Regions from separate parts of the Sporosarcina sp. QA0331 genome, predicted to be linked through region 2. Evidence: riboswitches for the same ligand, from Rfam matches in the RefSeq annotation. Region 2 holds a riboswitch; the other holds the start of a gene.
The links. Region 2 has a riboswitch for thiamine pyrophosphate ahead of AC0L13_RS15140 (YkoF family thiamine/hydroxymethylpyrimidine-binding protein). Riboswitches for the same ligand answer to the same signal wherever they lie in the genome.
Positions count from the first base shown of each region.

Region 1: it holds a riboswitch for thiamine pyrophosphate, as region 2 does, so the genes downstream of both, tenA (thiaminase II) here and AC0L13_RS15140 (YkoF family thiamine/hydroxymethylpyrimidine-binding protein) in region 2, are expected to answer to the same signal.

Region 1 covers NZ_CM147850.1:3,356,208-3,371,423, reverse strand. The annotation lists gene AC0L13_RS17065 (Lrp/AsnC family transcriptional regulator) at 1-227, shown strand, start outside; gene AC0L13_RS17060 (hypothetical protein) at 423-2,057, opposite strand; TPP riboswitch at 2,581-2,688, shown strand; gene tenA (thiaminase II) at 2,789-3,472, shown strand; gene thiM (hydroxyethylthiazole kinase) at 3,469-4,278, shown strand; gene thiD (bifunctional hydroxymethylpyrimidine kinase/phosphomethylpyrimidine kinase) at 4,275-5,114, shown strand; gene thiE (thiamine phosphate synthase) at 5,134-5,760, shown strand; gene thiW (energy coupling factor transporter S component ThiW) at 5,757-6,251, shown strand; gene AC0L13_RS17030 (HAAS signaling domain-containing protein) at 6,431-7,438, opposite strand; gene AC0L13_RS17025 (PadR family transcriptional regulator) at 7,425-7,772, opposite strand; gene ahpC (alkyl hydroperoxide reductase subunit C) at 8,373-8,942, shown strand; gene ahpF (alkyl hydroperoxide reductase subunit F) at 9,127-10,656, shown strand; gene AC0L13_RS17010 (superoxide dismutase family protein) at 10,866-11,492, shown strand; gene AC0L13_RS17005 (hypothetical protein) at 11,669-12,226, opposite strand; gene AC0L13_RS17000 (TetR/AcrR family transcriptional regulator) at 12,689-13,285, shown strand; gene AC0L13_RS16995 (AMP-binding protein) at 13,301-14,803, shown strand; gene AC0L13_RS16990 (MaoC family dehydratase) at 14,800-15,216, shown strand, end outside; gene AC0L13_RS16985 (3-oxoacyl-ACP synthase) at 15,209-15,216, shown strand, end outside.
Region 2 covers NZ_CM147850.1:2,967,476-2,982,691, forward strand. The annotation lists gene AC0L13_RS15125 (energy-coupling factor transporter transmembrane component T family protein) at 91-846, opposite strand; gene AC0L13_RS15130 (ABC transporter ATP-binding protein) at 827-2,194, opposite strand; gene AC0L13_RS15135 (ECF transporter S component) at 2,187-2,768, opposite strand; gene AC0L13_RS15140 (YkoF family thiamine/hydroxymethylpyrimidine-binding protein) at 2,770-3,351, opposite strand; TPP riboswitch at 3,430-3,536, opposite strand; gene AC0L13_RS15145 (NUDIX hydrolase) at 3,806-4,288, opposite strand; gene AC0L13_RS15150 (YecA family protein) at 4,414-5,412, opposite strand; gene AC0L13_RS15155 (hypothetical protein) at 5,595-6,086, opposite strand; gene AC0L13_RS15160 (polysaccharide deacetylase family protein) at 6,186-7,115, opposite strand; gene AC0L13_RS15165 (ATP-binding protein) at 7,164-7,754, opposite strand; gene AC0L13_RS15170 (DUF3889 domain-containing protein) at 7,889-8,218, shown strand; gene AC0L13_RS15175 (MBL fold metallo-hydrolase) at 8,316-9,161, opposite strand; gene AC0L13_RS15180 (LLM class flavin-dependent oxidoreductase) at 9,193-10,248, opposite strand; gene AC0L13_RS15185 (reverse transcriptase-like protein) at 10,548-11,204, opposite strand; gene AC0L13_RS15190 (HAD family hydrolase) at 11,304-11,969, shown strand; gene AC0L13_RS15195 (EAL domain-containing protein) at 12,092-13,456, shown strand; gene AC0L13_RS15200 (diguanylate cyclase domain-containing protein) at 13,453-13,845, shown strand; gene AC0L13_RS15205 (DinB family protein) at 13,923-14,396, opposite strand; gene AC0L13_RS15210 (amidohydrolase family protein) at 14,565-15,216, opposite strand, start outside.

The sequences.
Region 1 (15,216 bases), 390 kb from region 2:
GGAATTCTGTTCACGCGATTATCCAGGTATTTACGAAAAGTACGGATCATCGACCGTATCTATCGTTCATCGATCGACAAAAACAATATGTCTCACATAATTACAAAGTCAGTGGGGAAAGCTGTTACATTCTTGAATGCAAGTTTCCCTCCAATGAAATTCTTGATGAGTTTTTGACGGATATGAGCAATTATGTAAGTTATAAATTATCGATTGTTATTAGTTGAATAAAGAAGTCGACTCCTATCATGGAATGGATCGTTTATTAAAGAATAAAGCCCTTGAAAACTCCAACCAGAGTTCGCAAGGGCTTTATGAAATTGTTTTAATTTCACCGTGGGGCATACGGTTTAGGCAGGGAATGATGACATTCCCTGTTAGTATGGGATGCATTGATTATTCAGTTTTAGTTTGTTGCAATCTTATTTTTTAAGCAATCCGAAGAATGAGTTGTAAGCTGTGACAACTTGGTTGTAGTATCCAACAAGTTTGTCCCAAACTGTTGTTTGAACATCTTCAGTAACTGTTTCTTCAGCAGCTTCTTCGTCAGTAGCAGGCTCTTCCGCTACTTCTTCACCGTCAGCAGGTACTTCTGTTGCATTTTCTTCGTCAGCCGGAGCATCGGTAGCTTCTTCTTCGTCAGCCGGAGCATCCGTAGCTTCTTCTTCGTCTACTGGCGCATCGGTAGCTTCTTCTTCGTCTACTGGCGCATCGGTAGCTTCTTCTTCGTCAGCTGGCGCATCGGTAGCTTCTTCTTCGTCAGCTGGCGCATCGGTAGCTTCTTCTTCATCTACTGGCGCATCCGTAGCTTCCTCTTCGTCAGCTGGTGCATCCGTAGCTTCTTCTTCATCTACAGGTACATCTGTAGCTTCTTCCTCTTCAGCAGGTGCTTCTTCTGCTTCCTCACCTGTTAAGACGATTCCGAGATGATCTTGAATAGCTAGAGTATAGTAGTCGATCAAACTTACATATTTTTGTAAGATTGATTTATACTCATTTAATTGCTCGTCTGTTATAATAGAATCGGTTGATTGGTCAGTTGACGTAGTATCTTCATTGATATTTTCGTCAGCTGGCTTTTCTGTTTCATTAGCATCATCTTCTACAGGTACCTCTGTAGCTTCTTCATCTTCAACTGGAGTATCTACAGCTTCATCAGCTGGAACGTCAACAGTTTCTTCCTCTTCAGCCGGAGCATCGATAGCTTCGTCTTCGTTCGCTGGCAGCTCAACAGTTTCGTCTTCGCCAACTGGAGCTTCAGTAGCTTCATCTTCGTCAGCTGGTAGCTCAGCATTTTCCTCTTCGTTAACAGGAACATCCGTCGCTTCCTCTTCCTCAGCCGGAGCCTCTACATTTTCCTCTTCGTTAACAGGAACATCCGTCGCTTCCTCTTCGTCAGCCGGAGCCTCTACATTTTCCTCTTCGCCAACTGGAGCATCCGTAGCTTCGTCTTCATCAGCCGGAGTCTCTACAACTTCCTCTTCGTCAACTGGAGCATCCGTAGCTTCATCTTCATTAGCTGGTAGCTCAACAGTTTCGTCTTCGTCAACTGGAGTCTCAGTAGCCTCATCTTCATCAGCTGGTAGCTCAACAGTTTCTTCATCTTCAGCTGGAGTATCTACAGTTTCCTCTTCGTCAACTGGAGTGTCCGCAGCCTCGTCTTCATCAGCTGGAGCCTCTACAGCTTCCTCTTCGTCAGCCGGAGCATCCACAGCTTCATCTTCATCTACAGGTACGTCTGTAGCTTCGTCATCGTTATTAGGTGTATCTGTTGTATCATCTTCATCTGTAGAATCATCTTCATCCGGTTCTGCAGCCACCAAGTTTTTATTGGCGATCGTACGCATGAATTGTCCTTTTTCAGGTGATCCCGGAATGCTTGTTGCGTAATAGGAAACCTTTTCACCATGGTTTTTAAACTCTTTTTCACCATTTTCAGCCGCTAAAGCTGAGCCGCCTGCTCCAAAAATAGCAGCAGTTAGCATTGAAGTCGACATGACAAACGGTAAAATCTTCTTTTTCGTGTTCTTCTCATTACGATTCGTTTCTTTAACCAAGAATGATCAAACTCCCTTTTCTTTAATTTTTTTGACTTGCCTACCAGATAATGAAGCGAAATAACACTCTTTCTATCAAGTCGTTATGTACATCCGCCTCCTTCTCAAGTAAAGAGTATAAGGACTGTTTTTTACTATTCTCTCAAAACTTCCAATCGAATAGTGTAGCAGTGTCCCGTCTGCACATGACTAACAATAACAAAAGAAAATAACAGTGGTGTGACAACCAAATAACAAGTATTCATGGAAATATTAACCTTTGTAATAATATAAATGCGTGTGAAAGGACTAAAAAGAGGATGGAATCTAATCGATTTGACCCTCATTATCCAATTTCTTCCTAACTGAAAATTGTTAACAACGTGCTGTCCGTCTGCGATATATTACTTTATAGACAAACTTTTGAGTGGTCTAAATGGTCTAACGTTATATATTTCTAAATATTACAGCCGGGTTAATCGAAGATGTCACAACCTTGCGAAACTACTAAACTGTGTTATAGTGGAGATGAAAACTGAAAAGAGTTAACCACTGGGGGAGTCTTTGTGAAAGACTGAGACGTGTATCGATACGCGGACCCTTCGAACCTGATCTGGCTCATACCAGCGTAGGGAAGTGGATCGCACGTCTTCCAAAGGTTATCTTACGCCGATTTGCGAGCCGCTTCTTCAACGAATGTGTTGAGTGAAGCGGCTTTTTTGGTTTTCCAAAACAAAAGAGGAGTGGTTGGAATGACATTTTGTGAAGAAGTACGGAAGGAATGCACCGATGTTTGGGAGGCTAGCTTTCATCACCCGTTCATCGCTGCGCTTGCTGAAGGGACATTGCCTGAAGAGGTTTTTAAACATTATGTTCTGCAAGACTCCTATTATTTAAAGCATTTTGCAAAAGTGCATGCATTGGCAGCTGTGCAGGCAACGGATTTATTGACGGTGCAACGGTTTGCACAACATGCGGATGGAACTTGCGGGGCGGAAATTTCATTGCATGAAGGCTTCTTTGGACTATTGGGCGTTACAGATGAGGATATTGAAAAATTTGAGCCGGCGCCGACAGCATACGCGTACACGTCGCATTTATATCGGGCGGCGTTGGAAGGAGACTTGGCCGCCACGTTATCCGCATTATTGCCATGTTATTGGTTGTATTACGAAATAGGCGAGCGATTGAAGGATGCGAAGCCGAATCATCCGATTTATGACAAATGGATTGCTACGTACAGCTCTGAATGGTTCGAACAGGCAACCCGAGAGCAGATCGACCGCTTAAATTCACTGACGGAGCATCTTTCAGATCAAAGACGCGAACAAGTGAAAGCTCATTTCATTAAAAGTGTCCACTATGAATTGCAGTTTTGGGAAATGGCATGGACGAAGCAAAAATGGTCACTTGAAACAAACGAGGTGCATGTATGAAAGTCCAATCCTCAATGTTGGATGACCTACGTCAGCAAAACCCGTTAGTTCATTGCATTACGAACCATGTCGTTGCAAACTTTCAAGCGAACGGCCTGCTGGCATTGGGAGCTTCTCCAATCATGGCGGATTCAATCGAGGAGGCGGCGGAAGTAGCTGCCGTTTCCTCGTGTACATTGCTTAATATTGGAACGTTGGACAGTTCGGCTGTTGAATCAATGATTGCTGCCGGAAAAAGCGCTTCCTTTAAAGGGCGCCCCATCGTATTGGATCCTGTCGGAGCAGGGGCGACTGCTTTCCGAAAACGAACAGTTGCAAAACTTCTAGATGAATTGGATATTACACTCATTCGCGGAAATGCTGGTGAAATTGCATCCATCGCAGGTATTGAATGGAAAGCGCGAGGCGTCGATGCAGGTGCCGGTTCTGCAAATATCGCCGAGGCAGCTAAAGAGGTGGCACGCCGCCATCATTGTCTCGTCGCTGTTAGCGGTGAGACTGACATTGTAACGGATGGTGAAAAAATCATCCGCATCACAGGGGGGCACCCGCTCATGACGCGGATTACGGGCATGGGTTGCCTGTTAAGTGCTGTTTCTGCTGCTTTTCTTTCGGTCGGTAAGGATGCACCGATTGAGACGATCGCTTACAGTCTAGCGTTTTACAAAAAAGCGGGTGAATTGGCGGCAGAACAAGCTTCAGGTCCGGGAGATTTTGCTGTTCATTTCCTAAATGCTTTATATCAAATGGATGGTGAAACATTGAACGACGACCAATGCATTATAAAAGAGGAGGTTGTCAAATGACTTCGGTTGCACTCACAATTGCTGGTTCAGACAGCGGGGGCGGCGCAGGCATCCAGGCAGATTTGAAAACATTCCAGGAACTAGGGGCGTTCGGAACTTCCGTATTGACGGCCGTAACTGCTCAAAATACGTTAGGTGTCCATGCGGTTCAACCGATTGACATCGATATCGTCATTGCGCAAATCGAGGCGGTGCTAACTGATTTCACTGTGGGAGCTGCCAAAACCGGGATGCTGTTTTCTGCTGAGATTATTGAAGCGGTCGCCGATACATTGAGATTTCACGAACGAATCCCTTTAGTCATTGATCCCGTTATGATTGCGAAAGGCGGTGCTTCGCTTCTTCAGCATTCAGCGATTGCAGCATTGAAAGAGCATCTCATTCCATCAGCAACTCTCCTGACGCCTAATATACCTGAAGCGGAAATGTTAACGGGAATGACGATCGTTTCAATGAAGGACATGGAGAATGCCGCAAATCAACTGCTTCAAATGGGAGCTGGAGCTGTACTGCTAAAAGGGGGGCATCGGGTAGATACTCCTTATGCAGAGGATTTATTCATGTCGGAGGACGGCGAATGCTTTCTTATGAGAAGCAAGCGGATCGACACGAAAGACACGCATGGCACGGGATGTACTTTCGCTGCCGCCATTACGGCAGAGCTTGCGAAAGGGATGCCGATTTCTGATGCAGTTGTTACCGCAAAATATTTTATCCATGCGGCGATTGAAGAGGGACTTTCCATTGGTAAAGGACACGGACCGACAAACCATGCGGCGTTTCGGAATCGGGGCAAAGCTGAACGGAAGGAAGTTGAATTGATTGGGAGACGTTGACGTTACGTTGTACTTCATTATGGGCTCGACGAATGCCGAAAAACCGCTATCCGTATTGGAAGCTGCTTTACAAGGTGGAATCACTTGTTTCCAGCTCCGTGAAAAGGGGACGGGGGCACTTGTTGGAAATGAAAAGAAAGTATTCGCGCAAAGTTGCCAACGGTTATGCTCACAATATGGCGTGTCGTTCATCGTGAATGATGACGTCGATCTTGCCCTAGAAATTGACGCGGATGGCGTCCATGTCGGGCAGGACGATGCTGAGGCGCGATTTGTCCGAAAAAGGATTGGGCCTGGAAAGGTCTTAGGGGTTTCTGTCCATACAATAGAAGAAACTGAAGCGGCCATATCGGCGGGAGCGGATTATGTCGGTATGGGTCCAGTTTATCCGACGATTTCAAAAGCCGATGCGAAACCGGTTGCGGGTACAGCGATGATCGAAGAAGTAACAAAATTGTATCCGGATTTGCCGATCGTCGGAATTGGAGGCATTACGGCATTGAATGCCGAACCGGTCTTCCAGGCAGGTGCAAGTGGAATATCTGTCATTTCAGCAATTGCTTCATCTATTAATTCTACAATGGCTGCGCGGCAATTGAAGGAAGCTTCATTGAAATGGCGTAGTGAAAGTGGCGTGTTGCGATGAGTACGCGAAAGCTTGTCTTGATGACTGTATTCACAGCAATTGCGGTGGCGGGATCCGTATTCGTCTCTTTTCCTGCAGGGATAGCACGAGCCTACCCGATCCAGCATGCAGTCAATGTCATCGCCGCAATCCTGCTAGGACCGATACCTGCCGTCATCATTGCTTTCATGACCGGATTAGTTCGAATTTTGACAGGCACTGGGTCATTGCTCGCTTTTCCGGGTGGGATGATCGGCGCAGCGCTTGCCGGGCTGTTGTATAAGCAAACGGGGCGGACATGGTTGGCGGCAATCGGGGAAATGATCGGGACAGGGATCATCGCATCATTATTCGCGGTTCCATACGCGGCTGTCTTGATGGGAACGACAGTCACTGCCTTCTTTTTTATGCCGCCTTTTCTCGTATCTAGTGTAAGCGGATCGATCATAGGAGTAGTCATCGCGATTCGGCTGCAAGGCATGCCGATGGGGAAAAGGATACAAAGCTATTGAATTGCGTGAGAATTGTTTGGGAGCCTGTGCAGGAAATAATTCAGACAATGCACTACAATTGCATGAAATAAATGACGAAGCCAACCAAGTCAGCGTTTGGTTGGCTTTGGTGTGTATTTATATTACTTTTATTGAATTGTCATAAATATGTGTTGCACAGGCACCGGATTGAATTGCGATCATGCCTTTGCTTTCCGGTAACTGTCGAAGATTTCGATGATCACGGTTACGATGACGATTGCGATGACAGTCCATAATGCCCAATCGATAAAGTTATTGACCGAGGACAAATTGATGTTTAGTTCAGCTGCTAAATAAGGAATCATCGCTTCATTGAGAAGGGCAGGATTGCTGGCGATTACAATGAAGACAATTAAGCTGAGCACTTTGATAACGGTATTTATCGTTACGAGCCTCATTGTCCATTGTCTTTCTTTCCATTTGAAAAGCGCTAATCCAATTTCAAGTAATGCAAATGGTAGAATGATAGGCAAGTATGACATCAATACGTCTTGATTAAGGGCAGGCATCGCCATTTGGAGCCCATCACCATCCATTGATCGATAGACGCCTGCAAGATGGTCTGCATTGAAATAAAGAACGACCCAAATCGCTGTCCATACTAAACCAAAAATTACCTCACCCCTTGGAATCGCTTTTTTCTTTGGAATGATATCAACAAGTTTCAATTGTTCTGGAGTCCACTTCGTTCCATACTTTGTCATTGGTAGATCGCTGTTTGATAAGCCGACTCTTTCAATGAATATAAATACAACGGTCACCCAAAAGAACGTTTGGATGAGGACATGTATTATATTGGCGATGATAATTCCGAAGCTTTTTATCACAACATAAAGAACACTTTCATCTCCTGAAAAAAGGACAATGGTTTCAACGACATGAGCTAAAATGGTAATTAAGATAGCCCATGGAATGATCATTTTCATCGTCCATATATAAGCGTCGTAAACTTTCGGGCCAATTAAATGCATTGGTGTGTCACGGTAGCTTGCTGCAAGAATCGCGGGATCGCCCAGTTTCGACAGAGCTTCCATTATTTCTTCCTCAGTAAAGTCATCGGGCAACATATCCTCGATAGTGGATCTAAGTTCAAGGGCAATGTCATTCCGTAATTTTTCGGGCAGTCTTCTCGTTACCTCATAAATATAGGCTTCAATCAGTTTCATCATTCTCATCTCCTTCCAATAATGTCTTCAGTTCAGATGTCATCGTTTCCCATTCCTTTTTCAACTGCTCATAAATTTCACTCCCATACTCACTAATTACGTAATACTTACGGGGTCTGCTTTCCGTCGTATCCCAACTGCTCGTTAACAGTTCTTGTTTCTCCAATCGGCGAAGCAGTGGATATAACGTACTTTGCTCAATGGCAACTCCTGCTTTTTCAAGACGCTGGACTAATGAATATCCATATTGAGGCGTCCGCAATTGACTTAATACAGCAAGAGTTAACGTTCCTCTCCTTAATTCCGTCGTGAATGATTCCAATAATGGACCCATAGTTTGTCACCTCGTCTTCTTATACTATGCATCGTACAGTATTATGATTCACATAACAATAGGGAAATATAAATACAGTTGTCAAAATTGTTATCGGCGCGTGTACAGCAAACAACTCAGATAATGCACTACAATTGAATAAAGTAAAAGTAGAAGCCGACCGAATCAATCTTTGGTTAGCTTCTACTTGCATTTATATTCGTTCTATTGAATTGTCATAAATGTGTGCTTCACAGGTACCGAAACGGTTAATTCACATAAGTTTTATTATATTGTATCTATTGCTTCTATTTTAAATGTTCGATAATCGATAAAGGGTGTGAGTAATTGAGAACTGGATGGGGAATTAATGATTGAATTTTCTTTATTTAAACCGGCGCGCAAGTTTGATGTCACCTCTTGTACATATATTCCATAAAGGTTTATGGGGGACATTGGGGTATCGTTTGACAAAAATCATGGTCTATATGATAATGAATATGTAATTAGAATTATTATAGTTAAGCGGTAGAGGGTTTAACAAAATCATCACTGCGGTTTAGGTTTTGATGAAATAACCTAGACTAACTATGAAAAATCATATTAGGAGGAATTTGTTTTATGTCTCTAATCGGAAAAGAAATACTACCATTCAAAGCGTCAGCTTACAATAGCGGTACTGGTGAGTTCATCGATATTACTGATGAAAGCCTAAAAGGACAATGGAGCGTTGTTTGCTTCTACCCAGCGGATTTCACGTTCGTTTGCCCGACTGAACTTGGAGATCTTCAAGATCAATACGCAACTCTAAAACAACTTGGCGTTGAAGTGTACTCTGTTTCAACTGACACGCACTTTACACATAAAGCTTGGCACGATCACTCAGAAGCAATTAGCAAACTTGAGTACATCATGATCGGTGACCCTTCACAAACAATTTCACGCAACTTTGACGTACTTGATGAAGAAGCAGGTCTTGCACAACGCGGTACATTCATCATCGATCCAGACGGCGTCGTTCAAACTGTTGAAATCAATGCTGACGGCATCGGCCGTGACGCAAGCGTTCTTGTCGACAAAATCAAAGCTGCACAATACGTACGCAACAATCCAGGCGAAGTTTGCCCTGCAAAATGGAAAGAGGGCGAAGAAACACTTAAGCCTAGCCTTGACCTTGTAGGTAAAATCTAATTTATTTCACTATGTGATGGGGGTGGCCCCCCTTCCTTATAAAGGAGAGGGGCTCCCTTTATTTTTGAATCTTTTTCGGCAGATGTCTTAGATTTTGAATCGAATCTTCCGGTTTTTTGATTCAAAATCTAAGGCAATCATGCCGAATATTGTTTAGTTTAAGTACAAGTTAAGGAGTCGATACATGATGTTAGATGCAGATATAAAAGCGCAATTAGCCCAATACCTTGAATTGATGGAGGGCGATGTGCTCCTAAAAGTTAGTGTTGGAGAAGACAAGGTGTCCCGTGAAATGGCATCACTAGTGGATGAATTGGCTACAATGTCATCTCACATTAAAGTGGAGCATGCGGAATTGGAAAGAACACCAAGCTTCAGCGTTAACCGTATCGGAGAAGATACTGGCATTACGTTTGCCGGCATTCCGCTTGGACACGAATTCACTTCATTGGTGCTCGCTTTATTGCAAGTGAGTGGTAGAGCTCCTAAAGTGGATGAGAAAGTGATCGAGCAAGTGAGAAAAATTGAAGACAAACTTCATTTTGAATCATATATTAGCTTGAGCTGCCAAAACTGTCCGGAAGTAGTACAAGCACTTAACTTGATGAGCGTGCTAAACCCGAACGTTACGCATACGATGATTGACGGTGCTGCGTTCAAAGAAGAAGTGGAAAGCAAAAATATCCTTGCTGTTCCGACGGTCTACTTGAATGGCGAGCCGTTTACGAACGGTCGTAAGACGATCGAGGAAATCCTTGCTGAGCTTGGAAGCGGCCCGGATGCATCTGAATTTGCGGATAAAGATCCGTTTGATGTACTTGTTGTTGGCGGTGGTCCTGCGGGAGCAAGCGCGGCAATCTACGCAGCTCGTAAAGGAATTCGCACAGGTATTGTCGCTGATCGTTTTGGCGGTCAAGTTTTGGATACAGCTGCAATTGAGAACTTCATTAGTGTGAATCACACGGAAGGCCCTAAACTTGCAGCGAACCTTGAGGAGCATGTGAAAGAGTACAACGTTGACGTGATGAACTTGCAGCGTGCGAAGCGTTTAGAGAAGAAAGATCTCATTGAGATTGAATTGGAAAACGGAGCTGTTCTAAAGAGTAAATCCGTAATTCTTTCAACAGGAGCGAGCTGGAGAAATATCGGAGTTCCTGGAGAAAAGGAATTCAGAAATAAAGGTGTCGCTTACTGTGTGCACTGTGACGGTCCTTTATTTGAAGGTAAAAACGTTGCGGTTGTTGGTGGCGGAAACTCCGGTATCGAAGCGGCAATCGACCTTGCGGGTTATACGACTCATGTAACAGTGCTTGAATTCAACTCCGAATTGAAAGCTGATTCTGTTTTACAAGAGCGTCTGCGCAGCTTGCCGAATGTCACTGTCGTAACGAATGCTCAAACGACAGAGATTACGGGAACAGATAAAGTAAACGGTGTTTCGTATGTTGAACGCGAAACTGGCGAAGAAAAGCATATTGAGATAGCGGGAATCTTCATCCAAATCGGCCTTGTACCGAATACGGCTTGGCTCGGCGACACTGTTGAGCGCAACAAATTCGGTGAAATCCTTACTGATAAGCGTGGAGCAACGAACGTACCTGGCGTATTTGCTGCAGGAGACTGTTCGGACAGCCCGTTCAAGCAAATTATCATTTCCATGGGATCCGGCGCAACAGCTTCACTAGCTGCGGTTGATTATCTCGTTAGGAACTAATTGGAACATCAATAGATTTGAAGAGGAACAGGTCTAGCAAGTAGACCTGTTCCTTTTTGTTAATTTCTCTAGGGATTCTTTCTCGTAATGTTGTCAATACGTTCCATTTTGGATGGTCGGTAAGAGCCCTTTTACATGAATTCCGTTTATCACACGCCAAATAGTGAATTGTATAGGTATCAATACTTTGCTAGAGGGAGCGTGTGAAAATGAAGAAATGGATATGGCTAACGATGATTCTCACTTGCGCTTTTGTTTTTGCAGCATGCGCCGACGGGAAGGACGACGCGGCTCCGGCTAATGAAACAGAAGGAGCGACAGATGGTGAGGTCAACGATGGGAAGAATACAGATCCGGCAGAGGTGGATTTAGTCGAAGATGATAAATTACCATTCCTTACTGTCAATCTAACAGATAGAGATGGGAAATCGGTTGGAACGGCAGAATTGACCGAGGAAGAGGACGCGTTACGGATTATGGTGGATGCAAAGAATTTGCCTGAAGGTACCCACGGTTTTCATTTCCATGAAAAAGGGGTTTGTGAAGCGCCAGACTTTGAATCGGCAGGAGGACATTTCAATCCGACAGGTGCGAGCCATGGACTTGACCATGAAGAAGGCCCGCATGCCGGCGATTTGCCGAACCTCGAAGTAGGCCCTGATGGAACAGTGAAAGAGGAATTCTTCGTTGAAAATCTTACATTGTTAGCAGGAGAGGAACATTCACTATACCATGAAGGCGGCACATCCCTTGTCATCCATGCGGAAGCGGACGACGGCAAAACCCAACCATCCGGCAACTCCGGCGACCGCATCGCGTGTGGAGTAGTGGAATAATATTTTCAGAATCTTTCCGGTGCCTGTGCAATAAACAATTCAGATTATGCACTATAATTGCATGAAATAAATGAGGAAGCCAACCAAATAAATCTTTGGTTGGCTTCTTTCTGTATTTATATAGAGCTTGTTGAATTGTTATAAATGTGTGGTGCACAGGCACCGCTTGGAAATTCTTATAGTAGAGTTTTTATTTTGCGGAGGATGAATAGGCTGAGTTCCGTCCAAACCCAGCTATAGAAAAGTGAGAAGAAGAAAATGAGAAGCGAAGTAATTAGGTTGAATGAAGAAGAAAAGGTTGGACCAAAAACGGGGAAGCCGAGCACGAATAGGGGAAGGCAAATGCCGATACATAATAGCACCCCATTCGTTAGGACGACTTCTGTGCGCTGATTGAGTTTATGTAGCGCCCATCCTAGACCTAATCCGAGCAATCCGGTTGTAAAGGGAAAGATAATTAATTCGCTTGGCTCGATAAGGAACAATAATAGGATTGTTAGGATGTAAGTGAAAATGCCGGATCGCAAGGACATTAAGGCGCCAACCATGATGGGGGCTGTGGCAAAGGGGCTGATAATAAAGCCGATGCCGGGCAGCAAGCCTCCTGCAGCTTGTAAAATGGTCGCCAGCGCAGCCATGAATGCCATGAATAACAGTTTTTTTGTCGGAGGCCATCGATTGAGAACACGGTGAATGTACTTTGGATCGGGTGGAAGTGATGTGGTGAAAAGCATAGTCTCTCTCCTTTAGTAAACAAGCTTTTCTTTATTTTATTTGGAAAAGCTGTATTCCGTGCGGGTTCCGGGTGCCGGAAAGTTGGACGTTTGAATAGGTCTCGAACGGCCCATCGATGCTGTGTTCTCTACAAGTGGTGCCCTCAATGTTGTAGACTTTGGCCAATTTTCCGGAGCAAACGCTGTCCCCGGCATGGGCGTCATTTGGAAAATCGAGTAGAATAATATGAAATGTTTGGGTGCCTGTGCAACACAATTTTCAGATCATACACAACAATTGCATGAAATAGATGAGGAAGTCGACCAAATCAAACTTTGGTTGGCTTCTTTTTGCATGTATATAACTGTTATTGAATTGTCATAAATGTGTGCTGCACAGGCACCTCGCAAAGAGATTAATTTGAAAAAGGTGTTGCTTTATCTGAAAAGATTATTTATTATAAAAACTGAGAGGTGATTCATATGTCAAAAATAGTTGCTTCGCATTCATTGACGAAGAAGGGGGAGAAGACTCGCCAGCATCTCCTGTCTGTGGCGGAGGAGGTGTTCGGGGAGAAAGGTTACTTCACTGCGTCCATCGTGGATATTACGCAGCAGGCGAAGGTGGCTCAAGGGACTTTCTATAATTATTTCCCTTCGAAGCACGCAATCTTTGAAGAGCTTGTAAGAAATATGAGTCATAGCTTCCGGAGTGAGATCCGGGAGGCGGTCAAGTCGGCACGTAGTTTCGAGGAGTCGCAACGCATCGGATTTAGAACTTTCTTCTCCTATGTCAAAAGCCACCGGAATTTATATAGCATCGTGCAGCAGGCTGTTTTGGTAGATGAGGAGCTGTACAGGTGGTATTACGATCGTCTTGCATCGGGATATATAAAAGGGCTTGAGGAAGCAATTGGCAATGAAGAGATTAAGAAAAACGATACGGAAACGATTGCCTACTGCCTTATGGGAATCAGCCAGTTTTTAGGGATGCGCTGGGTGTATTGGGAGGACCAACCTGTTCCGGAACATGTATTGGAGGATGCGATCGCCTTTATTTTTAATGGAATACAGAAATAAAGATGAGGTGTTGAAATGAAAGGCATTTCCTATTGGATAGAAAAACGCGCCATGATTACACCTGAGAGAATTGCATCTGCATTGATTGACGAACATGAGAAGCTTACGTATTTGGAGATGAGTCGACGGATAGACAATTCAGCAAGTTTTTTGCAATCTGTCTGTTCGATTCGAAAAGGGGATCGTATCGGAATTCTAGCTTCGAACAGCATCGATTATATTATTACCTTATTTGCCGTAGCGAAGCTGAACGCAATCGTCGTGCCGCTCAATATCCGGTTGTCGGTCGATGAGCTTACGTATCAGATTGCTGATAGCGGGCTCCGGACGCTCATTGTGGACGACGGTCATTATGACAAGGCGGTTGAGTTGAATAAACAGATCTCCATGAAGTTATTGACGATTGACTCATTGCAGCAAACAGCACCGACAATCATTGATCAAATCGAACCTGATCCAGCTGCGCCTTATATTATTTGCTACACGTCGGGGACGACAGGCCGTCCAAAAGGGGCGGTATTGACACAGGAAAATATGTATTGGAATGCCGTCAACAATTCCCTTAGTCTTGATATCACATCAAAAGATAAGATCATCACGTTGTTGCCATTATTCCATATCGGTGGAATCGGGCTGTTCACGTTCCCGGTCCTGCTCGCGGGCGGAACAGTCGTTGTTCCGAATCGTTTTGATCCGCAGCTAGCACTCAAGATGATAGAAGCGCATGGGATTACGATTGTGATGGGCGTTCCAGCCATCCATGACGCGATTCGAAAGTCATCGGATTTTTCCAGCACCGACTTTTCCACCGTCCGTTTCTTCTATAACGGAGGGGCGGCATGTCCGGAGGAGCTGATCCGATTTTATTTTCAAAAAGGAATTCGTTTCGGCCAAGGTTATGGGCTGACTGAAACGTCGCCGACCGTATTTTTGCTTTCGGAAGAAGATTTTGAACGGAAAATCGGATCAATCGGAAAGCCTGTCTTATTCACGGATATTCGGATCGTTGATGAAGAAGGTAGAGACGTGCGGGCGGGTGAAGTTGGTGAACTGCTCGTGAAAGGACCGAATGTGATTCGGGAATATTGGAACTTGCCGGAAGCCACCGCGCAATCGTTTCGGGACGGATGGTTTAAAACGGGGGATATGGTGAGGCAGGATGACGAAGGGTTTGTTTTTATTGCCGGAAGGAAAAAAGAAATGATCATTTCGGGCGGGGAGAATATTTATCCGTTGGAAATCGAAAGGGTTCTTTATGAAGTAAAGGAAGTGGATGAGGTGGCGGTGATCGGAGTGCCGCATGAGAAGTGGGGCGAAACGCCGATTGCTATTGTTGTAATGAAGGCCGGAGCGTCAGTAACGGAAGAGCAGCTTCGTTCTTATTGTGCAGACAAGTTGGCACGTTATAAAGTGCCGAGTGCATTCGATTTTGTAAGCGCTTTACCGAAAAATGCGACAGGCAAAATCGATAAGGCAACGCTGAAAAAATCATATGCAGGAGAAGTGATGAACTCATGAGCGAATTTTACGTCGGACAGACGGCTAGCTTCAGCCGGACTGTGACGGAAACGGACGTCGTCATGTTTGCAGGGCTGAGCGGCGATTATAATCCTGTTCATATGGACCGAGAGTATGCGGCAGGAACGAGGTTTGGGCATCGGATCGCTCACGGATTGCTGACGGCTTCCTTTTTGTCGAGGTTGCTCGGCATGGAGCTGCCAGGCAAGGAGTCCGTTTATTTGGAGCAGACGATCAAGTTCACAAAGCCGGTATTCATCGGGGATACGATTACGGCGACAGCCGAGATTTTGGACATTGATCATAAAAGGAACATTTTCACCTTGTCGACGATCTGCAGGAATCAGGACGGAACGACGGTGCTTACGGGCGAAGGGAAGATGATGATGCCGAGAAAGGAGATGCATGATGAT
Region 2 (15,216 bases):
CTGAACGATTTTCAGAATTTCTATAAGAATGACTATACCATATGGAAATGAACGGCAAAAGGGCCCCACTCCAAGCGGGACCCTCGCAAATTATTTTATATACAAAGTACTTGTACAGCTTACTACGAGCAGTAACATGAAAAGACTAACCATGTAACCATCCACCTTGCCGACACGAATAACCTTATAAAAGTCTTTTCTTTTTTCTCCCGTGAACCCCCTTGCTTCCATCGCAAATGCCGCCCGTTCTGCTTTCCGGACAGCCCCCGCAAGCATCGGGAAGAGAATCTTCCGCATATGTAGCAGTCGGCGGAAGACATTTCTTTCTTGTTCCGCGCCTCGGAGACGATGGGCTTGCTGGATTTGAACAAACTCATCCTTTAGGACAGGCAGGAACTGGTACCCGACCAATATGCTGTACGCGATTTTCGGTGACAGCTTCATTTGCTGCATTAAGCTTAAAATGAATGAAACTGGATTTGTCGTCAACGCGAATAACAATGACAATCCGGAAAATGCGAGTACTCGAAAACTTAAAGCCAATGCATGATTCAACTGGACTTCTGTAATGTTAATTGACCAAATTGACAAGACGACTGGTCCTGACTTATCTTCGGCAAACACGAGCGTCGTCCAAAAGTAACCGAACGCCATAATAAAAAACGGAATCATGAACAGGATCCATAGTTTCCAGTCGATTCGGCTGAACAGAAGTTGAACAATTATCACGCCTACCCACATGAGCAGCGGCGTCCACGGATTGAAAAAGAACGCCATCGTCAACATGCAAATCGTGACAACGATGAACTTTGCAGCAGGATTCATATTATGCAAAGCAGAGTTCACGTTCGACCCACCCTTTCGGCTGAAGCAAATGATGCGCAGCGACTAACTTTTCGTCCTGCCAAACTTCAGCGGCATTAAACTTCCCTGTCAAAGCTCCATTCTTCATTAATAAAATCGAATCCGCCATTAAAAAAGCAAACTCCATATCATGGGTGACGATCAAAAAGGTCGCCCCTTCCCTCGCCCGCTCGTCGATCAACCGAAACAGCTCCTCCATAGAAGCGGCATCTTGTCCCGATGTCGGCTCATCCATTAAAATGATTTCCCTGCCATCACATAGCATTGCAGCAATCGCCACTCTCCTCTTCTGCCCATGGCTTACAGCAAAAGGATGGAAATCCGCAACTGCCGCCAACTGCAACCGTTCAAGCAATTCGTCTGCAGCAGTACCGCCCCCGAAAGCAATTTCTTCCCGCACTGTTTTCGTCACGAATAAAAATTCCGGTGATTGAGGAACATATCCGACATGGGAAGGGTGCACAGTTCCATTTGCAGGAATCAATCGGCACAATGCTTTCAATAACGTTGATTTTCCACTACCATTTGGACCTGCAAGGACTGCCACTTCCCCCTTGTTTAATGTGAAGGAAACGTCTTTCAAAAAATCAGTACTAACATTATTTGCCTCCAATGACCGGTGTTCCTGTTTGCTGCTTGTCCTTTTCATCATCGGACCCGCATTTGCCATTTGCTCCAACTGAATTTCACGATCGAAAAAATCGCCCCATAAGTCAAGCCGATGCTCGATTGCCAACACCGTCAAAGACCGTTTCCGTTGCAGTTCATCTAGCCAGCTAATGAACTGTTTTGCGGTATACGGATCTAAATGGGAAATCGGTTCATCGAGAAGAAGGACTTCCGGCTCCATAATTAATGCGCATGCAGTCGCAATCCGCTGTTTTTCCCCGCCGGATAACTGTTGAATGACGGAATGACGGAACTCGATCAACCCTGTCAGCTCCAAAACGTCCTGAATCCGCCTATCCATTTCTTCGCGATCTACTTTCAAGTTTTCAAGCGTGAACGCCAGCTCTTCTTCGACAGTTAGCATGCAGAACTGTGCGTCAGGATCTTGGAAAACAGTCGCAATCCGGCGATTCACTTCACCAGGAGAATAAGACTTGCTTTCTTTATCAAATAACGTAACAGAACCCTTTACGATTCCATCACAGTTTTCTGGATACAGCCGGTTGCAAAGATAGAGCATCGTCGTTTTACCGCTTCCACTCGGCCCCGTAATGACAACCTTTTCCCCGCTTCCAACAGAGAATGATAGATCTTCAAAAATCCAATCCTCGTCATCGGGATAGCGAAAACTTACCTTCTCAAACTGGATCACTTCACGCACGGGCCTCACCTTTTTTCGCACGTGTAATGGCATATCCGCGGAGCGAACCTGTAGCAAGCAATCCATCGACGACCGCCTTGCCGCCAATCCCTGCAATCATCGCTCCGCTGAGAATCCGGATGCCAAGCATGAGCAGCACATAACCTGTACTGAAAACCGTAAAACCGCCTAAGAAATAACCATATGTGAAACTGAACACTGATGCACCGACACCCGCCAACATCAGTACCCATACATCAAATCGACGATAGCGCGTTGCTGCAAATGCCGCCTCTGCGCCTAATCCTTGGATGACACCTGCAAGAATCAATCGTGGACCGACTGCATTCCCTAACAGCACCTCGACAGCAGCGGCGATCGTTTCCGAAATGACAGCCGCGCCAGGTTTCCGAATAATATACATGCAAATGATCGACACGATGAACCAAATGCCGAAAATCCATTCATAGGCGATTGGACCAATAAACCCCGCCCAAATATTCCCGACATGCAAAAACAGCAAATAGACGATTCCGAACACAACTGAAAATAGCGACATGAGGACTACCTCTTTCAGCTTCCATGACTTCAACATGTTACAGTCCTCCGTGCGATGGACTGTTAATGCTCATCGAAACCGTCATGACCAAATGCTTATATTCTTCAGAACGTGCATTGCTGAAAGCCTCTTCATAAAATGCAAACACATTATGGATATCCCCATGGATGCCGCTCGCATAATGCATTGATTCATTGAACACGCCTTGCTCCTTCGCTCGGTCCACTTCGCGATAAATAATCTCCATATACTCTGGATTATTCATCGGATAAAGCGCAAATTGGGAAGACACATATTGCTTCGTCTCATCCGTATTCGCGATCTTCTCCCCTTTATCCAAATACACATCGCCTGACGTATCCCCTGGGCATCCTGCTGAAAAAGTTCCAGATAAAGCGATATGCTTACCCGTTTTCGCAGCATGCAGCGCGATTGCCTTTGCAACGTTGAAGACGTGGATTTGTTTTCCTCGAATGACGGTCGATACATCATCCGTATGCATCCATACATTCGACGTATCTGTCTTTTCCAGTGCTCCTTTAATTACACTTACAAAATCATCTGCCATCGGATATAACGAAAAACGAAATCCGACGATGGGACTTAATCCACATTCCATTTCCTTCAACCTCCTGAAAAATTTTCATAAAAAAAACTACATCCCGGAAGATGTAGCACTTCTCCAATATGAAAACATCGGAAAGCCACTACACTTCCCCACGCAGGAATTATCCTGATCGGGTTATAAGGGATCGGAGCTGTTGCTCGCATCTCAGCCAGTATTGGGCACCCCTAGTGCAGAAAACGGTATGTAGTTATTAGTTATGTTGCCATCAGTATAGACGAAGATTTATTTATTGTAAATGAAAACTAGCAAACTCGTACTTTCGTCTGTATTGTAACTTATCTTTCTTGCAGATACGTATAAATTCGTTAATTCACGCATAAACTCTCTATTTTGCGCATAAACCCTTGAAATAGCGCATAAACGTAATTAAGTGCGCATAAATCGCAAGAAAGACGCATAAAGCATTTTTTTCACGCATAACTCCACCAGAATGGAGCCGAAAACGCTACACTTTTCTACTCAATTTCACTTCAAATTCCGGATGTGTAACATATTCTTGGTACTCCACATTTCCGTCAAATTTGAAATACTCTTCAATGCGTGCTCGTATCGCCGGTTGTGTAATATAATCCAGCACTTCATCCTTAGGAACCCACTTGCAATCAGACGTCTCCTCCGATGTGCAAAGCTCCCCGCCGACCGGCTTGCAAGCGAAGTCGAACATCACTTTTGTCGGTACGTCCGTCACTCCGTCATACCATTTATAAATTGCAGAATTCGTATACACGCCAATCAAATGGGAAACTTCCACATCAATGCCGCTTTCCTCTTTCACTTCCCGGATGACGCCATCCATCAAGTTCTCCCCCACTTCGACTTGTCCGCCTGGAAACACCCATCCGCCGTGATGCGTTTTTACGATTAGTAAATTCCCATTATCATCTTCGACGAGTGCACCGCAAGCAACAATATGCGTTGGCATTGCCATTTTTCCCATCCCCTTTTCTCTGATAAATTATCTCACTACTCAATACTATCAATCTTCTATTAATAATGAAAGATTCTAAAAATCCACCTATCGCTTCTAAAGGCAATAGGTGGACCTTAATTGTATTAATTCATAACTTTGGAGCTATAATAGGCATCCAGTTCCTTATAATATTTATTCATGGAAGAAGCGGAAACATCGAACCACTCAGCGATTTCTTTCAACGTCATAGATAGCGGCTCGAAAAACGAATGCTCTTGGCCGAATCGGATCGCCCCAGCCGCAATCGCTGTTTCTTTACGAGCGTTCGGTTGTTGTTCCACTAAAAAGTCTTCGACTACGTCTAAAAACTTTCTAGACATGCGGTCATGTTTTTCGAGAAAATCCATTGCATCGAGCAATACGCCTGCTTCGAACTCAGTGAACTCGCCGCCTTGATATCCGTTTTGACCAAGCAACTTCCAGAAATTCATCGCATTTTCTTTTAAGAAATCGCCGACATCCTGTACTTCATAATCTGCAAATTGCTTCGCAAATTCCTTGAATACATCCGCGTGATCTGTCGGGAAGAAGATTAAGCTCGATACGGCCAAGTATTGTCCTTCTTCTCCTGTACCGTCAGGCAGCATGAAGCAGAATAAGTGGACGCCGACTGGTACCGGCTTCTCACTTTCCCGACGCAACCGGATGACTTCGTCTGTAAAGATCGATTTCACGGAAATGTAACTATCTTCAACATCGATCACTTCCCCAATGATTGCTTGCGGTTGCCGCCATGTGTCGATCACCCGCAAAACGGAAGGACGTAACTGCTTTTTCTTCTGTTTGTCCAAGTATCCAGTCCAAATGTCCAGTCGATGATGGAAAAAGAATTCATCCAACACAATCGCTTCAATCATCTCTTCTTCGGGCAAATATGTATCTAATGAACGTTTCCATTCATTCGCTAATTCCAAGTAGTCCGGGATGTCTTTCCGCTCCGGATACACATCATAAAATGTTTGCAGTATCCCTTCCAATTCTTCCATTTGAACCGTCTCAACGGTAACAGTCTCTTTCGACTGACAACATTTTTTATATTTCTTTCCACTGCCACAAGGACAAGGATCATTACGACCAATCATGTATAACACTTCCCTTAAAAAATTTACAACTCTTCTATTTTACCATTTATATGGCGTTTTCGAAACGGTTCCAATTTCTTGTTTTGATGTAGTTATTGGACCTTTAGGCCGGTTGTAGCTTAATTTTAGCATAATAAAAAGAACCAATCGCCTAGCGTTTGGCTCTTTCATCGTGGGGGACCTTAACAAAGAACGATAATTTTATGAGGTGTTGTTTGGGCTGGTATACTTCTTGTTGTAGTACTGTAGATGACGATCAAATCTCTGTTTGCGGGATTGCCATTAAAGTCTTGCCCGTTTTCGAGTACAATTTCTGTTTGCCTCGATATATTCAATTTTAAATTGCCGTCGCTGCTTATTAATTGGTTGTTGAAGAAACTCACTTTCACAAAAGTATTTGGTTGATCCTTTGCCATTACATCTGCCCGATATTGAGGAGGGTAAATTAATGGTACCGGCGCATCTGCATCATAAAACCCCGTTACAACATCTCCAACCTTTACCTTGACATGATCCACAAAATAAGTGGCAGGCTCGATAACAAAATTCACAATCGAACCGTCCCTGTCAGACAGCGAAAATAACTTATAGCAACCTAATTGCGGATCGTTTGGCGCTATTGGAAAGTCATCGATCCACATCACTCTGCCAGTAAAAGATAAAAAGTTCGTCAATTGCATACCTCCATCACGATTAGAACGTTCGATACATAGTATGCAAGTTCATTACAAAGTGATGGCTTGAAGCGAATATTTCCGTTTCTTTCGGTTTATTCAATCAACCCGTTTCTCACTCAACAATTCGCTGACCGTTCCGAGCTGATAACCTTTCGCTTTGATGTCAGCGATCATATTTCCCAATCCTTGTGCCACAGGCTCGGTAGGATGCATGAGGATCATGGTGCCGTTTTCAACTTGCGACACGACACGCCTCACCATTTCGGATGGTGCAGGTTTTTTCCAATCAACTGTATCGACCGTCCATAACACTGTTTTCATATTCAGTTCGTGTGCGACGTCGACAGTTTGCTGATTGAAGCTTCCGCTTGGCGGTGCAAACCATTTCGGCTTGAAACCGATTGTTTCCTCGATGACTGCATTCGTTTTTGAGATTTCTTCCATCGTGTCGGCTCTGGAGCGTTTCTGAAGATCGGGATGACTGTATGCATGGTTGCCGATTTCATGACCTTCATTGTAGATCATCTGTGCGAGAGCCGGATTCTTTGTCGTCCAACTGCCGTCGAAGAAAAATGTTGCCTTCACTTGATGATCATTGAGAGTTTTAAGGATTGGAGGAATAAATTCATTTCCCCAAGCAACATTAATGTTTAAAGATATCATTGGCTTCTCCGGGTTCCCTCTAAAGATTGGCTGGGGATCCAAGTCGTCCAAATGTACAGAAGGCGGTACTTCTTCGAATACGAGCTTCGTCTCATCAAATTTTCCTGCTGTTTTCATTTTTTTATAACTCGCTTGAACATCGACACGCAATCCATTGTACCCAGGTATAGCCTTCCAGACCCTGTCCACTTTTGCGTCTACCGGTTCAATTTCATGCTGCTTACTGTAGAATTTTATTTCCTCATAAAGCGCTTCGTTTTTAACGGTGCTTTTCACGTTGGAATCAATGACCATAGCATTAATTGGGATCAAAAAGCCTCCGAATGCTAGAATGAGCGTGCCAATAAGCACTAGATTTTTCATGTCTGCCAGTCCTCCGATAGAGTATATTGGCTTTAAGATTCCCGTTCTTTAAGGAACTATACGGGTCAACTTCAAATGCAAATCTTTCTCGATCAATATAATTCTATGAATAACGCTTTCCACTTCGCTGCTGCCTTTTATGACGAATAAATGATCCGCTTCGCCTTCAGAAGGATCTACAACGTCCTTCTTTAATGAGTCCGCATTTTGCCGGTCAAGCACTTGTACAAAATTGGAGGCACTCCTAAATATATTCGTGTCGCGATCACTATTCGTAACGCGCGAATGAAGGACATGATCCGGCAAATCAAAGTGTACGAGGATGCGGATAAATTTATTTTTCGGAAACAATTCCTCCAGTAAATATGCTCGACCTTGGCGACTTCGATTTGAATTGCAAATAATTAGATGGCAATCACTATGCTCCTTCGCATAATCGACAACGAGCTGGGAGATAGCGTGCTTGAGCGTATTTGGCCCTATCTTCGGCTGCAAGTTACTGTAGTATGTGTTGATGAATGCTCCGTGGTTGTCTTGATCCATCACAATGGAATTCTCGAGCTTTTGCTCTAAAGCCCGTGCAAATGTGGTTTTTCCGCTATGCGTCTTGCCAACTGTAATAACGACTAACCTTTTCATGAGTGCAGCTCCTATTCATACAATCTACGAATCAGTTTACTATACGCCCCTTTCTCATTCCTATATCTTCAGAATGAAACTGAATAAATGACTCATCCTATAAGAACCGAGGCTTGCAAAGGAGTTGAAATCAAATGAAGTATTTTCTTATAGCGCTTGGGCTTTTGATGTCGGTCTATACTTCCACGACACATTCACCCGACATCATTCTAGTCCAACAAGAAGTCCCTATATATGCCAAATGGGGATTGCTTGCAGTAAAAGAGACAAAACAAAAATATCCCGATGCAAATATCATTGACTACTTGCATATCGGGAGCGAAATCCAAGGCGATACAACAGTCGAAAAGTTCAAGCTATGGTTAAAAGACAACGATCATGAATTCGGCGTCTTCGTCACCATAACCTTCACAACAAGAACCGGCCAACTCCAAAAAATCGATTTTGAAGAAACAGATAGATAAATGCGGTAAAGGCGGTGCCTAAAAGCGGTTCCTGTGTAGCAAACTATAAACCGAATTGTCATAAATCACCTTGCACAGGCACCGGTGAAGGTGAAAATTAGTAGCCATTGACGAAGAAGGTAATTGTTTCGAGTTCTTCTTCGTTCAGCTCGTGTTCTAGGTTTTCAGCCATTTCTTGACGGATTGCGTCCTCGTTCCCTGCGTGTTTCTTGGTTAGCAATGCGCAGTTTTTCAGAAGTTGTAAAAATGAATGGAATGCCTCTTTCGTTAAAGGAGCTGGATGATGAGAGAGGAAATAAATGTCCGCTTCATATTTTTCCAATCGCTCAATAAGCTTCAGCGTTTTTTCAACGGTATAATTCCATTTTTCGGCGTACAAGTTCGCGTAGAGGCAATCCCCTACGAATAATGCCTTTTCCTCAGGAATGTAAATGACGCATGAATCGCTTGAGTGGTCGCCGCCGACGTGTTCAATTTCGCAAGTCACTCCACCTAAATGAACAGTCATTCGATTTTCGAAGACAATCGTAGGAAGTTGGACTTGGATATCCCGCTCATTTCCAAACTCTTTCTTTATCGCATCCGCACAAAACGGGATTTCCGTTCCTACCCGAACACGCTCATCTAAATCTTCGTCTTCCCAAGATAACAACTGCATTTCCTTTATTTTTCCGTACGTTTCTTTATATGAAATGCTTGGAATGGTAATGTCACGCATGCCAAAGACATGGTCCCAATGCCAATGGGTAAGGACGAGCAGATCTGCTTCCACCCCAATTTCCTTAAGCTGCTGTAAAAACAGCTTGGCGTTGTTTGATGAGTTTCCTGCATCAATAAGGATCGTCTTTTCTTCTCCAACAACCGCCCCTAATATCGGTCGGTCCGTTTCTTGGACAGGCGGCAAATAATAGACGCGTTCTGATACTTTCGTTAACTTTTGCATTTTCCTTCTCCTTACTACATCGATATATCTCTTATTGCTGCGTTTCTTTCTCCCATCGATCAATCTCAGCTCTGACGAGTGGCGCCACTTCAGTTCCCAATAATTCAATCGCCCTCATAACATCTTCATGCGGCATGGAGCCGACAGGTACGTGGAGCATGAACCGTTCAACTCCGACATTTTTACGGAGGAAGATGATCTTTTCCGCAACTGTTTCAGCGTCTCCAACATACAAAGCACCTTCCAAACTGCTTGCCGCCTCAAATGTCTCCCGCGTATACGGTCCCCATCCACGTTCCTTCCCTAACACATTCATCGCCTGCGAAGTTGAAGGGAAGAATTTATCTTTCGCCTCAGCAGTCGTTTCCCCTACAAACCCATGAGAGTGGGAAGCGATCTTCAGCTTCGAAACGTCATGCCCCGCTTGCTTTGCCGCCCGCTTATACAGATCGACAATCGGCGCAAATTGCAACGGACTGCCTCCAATGATCGCAAGAACGAGTGGCAACCCGAGAACGCCTGCGCGCACCGCTGATTGCGGAGTACCGCCACTTGCAATCCAAATCGGTAATTTGACCTGCTCAGGTCTTGGATAAACACCTAAATTAGGAATCGACGGTCGGTGTTTCCCATTCCATGTAACCTTCTCAGACTCATTAATTTTCATTAATAGCTCAAGCTTTTCATCGAATAACTCATTATAATCTTGCAAGTCGTAACCGAATAAAGGAAACGACTCAATGAACGATCCCCGTCCCGCCATAATCTCCGCGCGGCCGTTTGAAATAGCGTCTACCGTTGCGAACTGCTGATAAAGGCGTACCGGATCATCTGAAGATAAAACGGAAACGGCGCTCGTCAGTTTAATTCGGCTTGTCCGAGCGGCTGCGGCTGCAAGCAGGACTGTAGGCGACGAGCACGCATAGTCCTTCCGATGGTGTTCTCCTACGCCAAAAACGTCCAACCCGACTTTATCTGCTAATACGATTTCTTCCACGACTTCTCTTATTCGTTGTGCATGGCTGACGACTTGACCTGTTTCCACATCGGGCGTCGTTTCCACGAAAGTTGTTACACCGATTTCCATTATATTTCCTCCTATTCGAACAATCTTATATGCTTCGAATTCATTGTATACTAACTATGATTTTACGGCTGTTTAGAAGTATCCAGCTCTTTATTTACTTATCCAAATGAATTCATGCATAACTTCGAATGCAATAGAATAAGTTTGAATATATGCTTGCAAAGGAGTGATGGAGTGGCGAAATGCAAAAAATGTGGTGCGGATAATTCTAAATGTAAAAATTGCAAAAAATGTAATTGACCGTTTGGCATAGATGAATATGAAATGCCTTCGTTCCCTATTGGGGACTTTTTTTATTCCTACTCTTTTTCAATCGTCGCTGTAATTTCAACGCCATTCAATGCCTGGCCAGCAAGCCGATCCGCCTCGGCATTCGCTTTTCGTGACACCAGCTCATATTCCGGGCGAATTCCAAGCTGTTTCATTTTCGCTTCGATTCGATCTGCCCAACTGAACAAGTTCTCTTCAATGACCGGCCATTCCTCGCACAAATGATTAATGACGACACGCGAATCCCCAACAAACCGAACTGATAAATCGTGGACATTTAATAGCTCCAATTCTTGCAAGCTAAAATGTAACGCTGCATACTCCGCCTCGTTATTCGAGATAAGTTCTTCAACAGATGCGTTTCTTCTTAGGCGATATGACTTTCCATTCTGATCATAATAAATGACACAGCCTAAACCTGCCGCATTCGTTGCCAAATCGAATCCCCCGTCAAAATAAACGGTAATATTATGCGGTTCTGTTTCAATCCCTTTCAAGTAGCCCTTCATTTCCTTAATGGTCCAATAGCTGTCGAATCTATCAAGGAACTTCACGTTTTTCGCACGTCCGGTCCTATCCAAATCACCCGCAACGAGGACAGCCTCTGCCGCATTCATTTCCTCGGAACGGAAGACGGTTTCCAGGCCTTTAGGTGTTTTGTACGTCCATTCAATTGTGACGATCATCATTACCCCTCCAATTCTATTCACGCTTAGTATTCATCTATTTCCACTTCCTCATCCTCTCACGCCTATCTTGTCTGTATAATAAACGTGGATGGTGTTATGAAAGGAGAGAATAGTGTGGAATCAATTATTTTTGATATGGATGGGACATTATTTCAGACAGATAACATTTTAGAGCTTTCTCTTGATGATGCTTTCGAAAATTTGCGCGCTATGAATCAGTGGACCGAGGCGACACCTATTGATGCATACCGTGAAATTATGGGAGTCCCTTTGCCAAAAGTGTGGGAGGCTTTATTGCCAGAGCACTCTATGGAAGTGAGAGAACAAACAGACGCCTACTTCTTGGAGAGATTGATTCACAACATCAAATTGGGAAAAGGAGCATTATATCCAAATGTAAAAGAGACTTTCGAGTATCTTACCGCAAATGATTATTCGATTTACATAGCGAGTAATGGGCTAACAGCATATTTACAAGCGATTGTAGACCACTATCATTTGGATCATTGGGTTACTGAAACGTTTAGTATCCAGCAAATTAATACGCTTAATAAGAGTGATTTAGTCAAAACAATAAAAAAGAAATATAATATTCAAAAGGGCGCGGTTGTAGGCGATCGACTATCCGACATAAATGCCGCGAAAGACAACGGTTTCCTAGCGATTGGATGTAATTTTGATTTTGCCCAAGAAGAGGAACTTGCCCATGCTGATGTTGTAATAAATAATTTGATCGAATTGAAAACAGTATTGTCTAGTTGAAATCTACTAGACGTCTTAATTAATTTACAAACTCTTTACGGATAATTTACCTCCCTCTGACAATAGGCCTATTCACTTCCACTATAATGATAGTAATGACCTATCGAATGGAGAGAGGGCTGTTGATTAAGCTAAAGGAAGTTCATTTGAGAGAATTATTTTACCGCACTATAAAAAACGAAGAGATTCAAACAGTATTCCAACCAATTATTTCTTTGCAAGATGGGGATCTTCTAGGATATGAAGCGCTTAGTCGAGGGCCGTCGAATACACCTCTACAAAATCCGGAGAAACTATTTTCCTACGCGATGGAACATGACCAACTTTGGGAACTAGAGTATCTATGCCGTACAAAAGCATTAGAATCTGCTCATATACTTCAATCGGAAGGAAAACTTTTTTTAAACGTAAACCCAAATATAATGAATGACCCGCTTTTCAGACATGGGTTTACAAAAGAGTATTTAAGCAGGTTCAAGATCGATTCTGAAAAAATTGTTTTCGAAATCACTGAAAGAGAAGCGATTTCAAAGTTATCGCATTTTAAAAAGACAGTGAATCATTATAAAGAGCAACTTTATCAAATTGCAATTGACGATGTAGGATCAGGATATTCCGGCTTGAATATTGTAACCGATATTCATCCTCACTTTCTGAAGCTTGATATGAAGCTAATAAGAGAAATTGACAGCGACACAACGAAGCAGTCTCTCGTGAAAAGCTTATGTGAATTTGCGGCTCTTTCCCAAATAAGTATTATTGCAGAGGGAATCGAAACGAAAGAGGAATTATGTAAGCTTATTGAGTTAGGAGTTCGTTATGGGCAAGGTTATTTTATTCAAAAGCCTAAACCTACTCTATTGCCAATAAGAGGCGATGTAATTGAATTAATTATGATTGAAAACATGCGTAAACGTAATAACTCATTGAATCGAACAACTGATACATTTGTCGGGAATATTTCTACACCCTTGCCTACTCTTGATGTTTCTGCGTTAATAGGTGACGTGAAGTCAATGATGGATCAGGATAATTCCTTACCTGGCCGTTGTATTGTTGAACAGAATCGATTGGTTGGTGTCATTACCCGAAATCAATTGCATTTTAAAATTAGCGGTCCTTATGGATACAGTTTATATAGTGAAAGAAAAATACATGAAATCATGGATACAAATTTCTTGCAAGTGGATATGAATACACCGATTCATATGGTTGCTAAACTTGCTATGATGAGGGATCCAAACCGCTTATATGATTTCATTACGATTACGAAGGATGGACAGTATTATGGAATAGTGACGGTTAAGGAATTATTGGAAAAGACGATGGAAATCGAGATAAATGTTGCGAAACATATGAACCCGTTAACCGAGTTGCCTGGGAATGTATTAATTGAACAACAGCTGCAGCATTGTATCGATTCAACGGAAAGTTACGGGATTCTCTATTTAGATCTTGATAATTTCAAGCCTTATAATGATGTATAGGTTTTGAAAAAGGTGATCAAGTGCTTCTGCAGCTTGCCCATATTTTAAAAGAAGTCGTGTCTCCGAATGATTTTATTGGACATATTGGCGGCGATGATTTTATAGTAGTCGCAGCGTCAGAAAAATGTGTTACATATAGTGAACAAATTATTGATCGGTTCGATGCATCGATAACTCATTTTTACACGGAGAATGATGTAAAGACTGGGTGGATTGCTTCTAAAAATAGACATGGTAAAGATGAATTGTTTCCATTATTGACAGTTTCAATCGCCGTGATTTTTAATCAGTATTTTCAATCTACATATGAGTTAGCGAAGGAAGGCAGTAAAGTAAAAAAACAATGCAAGCAATTAGTAGGAAGCAATTATTTACTTTCGAAAGACTAATGAGTATGTGTATCCCCCATATTACCAAAAACCGATTCCCTATTATTAGAGAATCGGTTTCGTTTGTTTCTTTCATCTTACATGCTCATTTCCTTTGTTGGACCCATGACCGGAGGGACAGTCAAGCCTGCTTGACGAAGAAGAACCGTCATTTGTCCGCGGTGGTGCGTTTGGTGATCAATTAATCCACGCAATAGCTTTCCACGTTGCGTTTGCCCTGTAAAGCTCGTTACATCACCAAGCAAGTCTTCGTCGGTAAGCTTCGCTGCTTCTTCCTTAATAGCTTCTGCAATTGCCTCGTACGCATCAGAAATTTCTTTTGCAATTGTTGGCTGCCGATCATTCGGGCCAGGTCCCTGAACGTTAAATCCTGCAAAGTGGCCAAATGCACCTGCCGCTCCGACTAAATGCCACGCTAACCAGCCAAGCGTGCTATGACCTGCTATGATGGATTGATTAAGCTTCTCATCCGTAATTGCTTTGATCACATTGGCGGTCCCTTCGGATGCAATCGTCCATTCTTCTATAAAATCCTCTACTTTACGGTACATAACCGATTCACCTCTTAAGAAAATATTCGTGCGATACAATGTAATGATAGCAAACAGGTGTATATACAGCCAATTATTCAGACTTGCCACTTGTGTTAACTTTTCTTTAAGATCAATTGTTTTTATGAGTAGACTTCCTGAATCGTCATGGGTATGTCTTGTACCGACTCACTTCACCGAATCCCATTTCTCTTGAAATTCACGCAGTAGTCGTTCCATATATTCCTCACTCGGCACATGCTGCAGAATTTCCTCTTGCCGATATATTTTGCCACCTTTGATAATACGATGAATTTCTTTTGTATGTTTAATATCCTCGAGTGGGTTCTTATTTAAGATGACAAGGTCGGCGGTATTTTCCTCTTTTATTGCACCGATCTCCTTCATGTCAATCGATCGCGCAGCATTTATTGTTGCCGCCTGCAATGTTTCCATTTCGGACAATCCCATTTCTACGAACAATTCCAGTTCCCTATGCAGCGCCATACCAGGGAAGGTCCAAATAAGCGCCGGTGAATCCGTTCCTGTCACTACGGTTCCCCCCAGATCCAAATACGTTTTAGCCACCATTTTTGCAAACTTGTTAAGCTTGCCAAATTGCTGCTTAAGATCTTCTGAAAGCTCGGATATATTCTTCCATTGATCCAAGAGGCCATTATTCTTTTCAAGGGATTCCGTTATCCTGTTTTTCGGATCCCAAAAATCAGGGTATAGATCCACTTGATCATTGATAATGAGTGTTGGACACAGCTTCACATTATAGTGAAGCATTTGTTCACAAAGCTCTTTAATCTTCTTCTCATCAGGTCTATCCCAATTA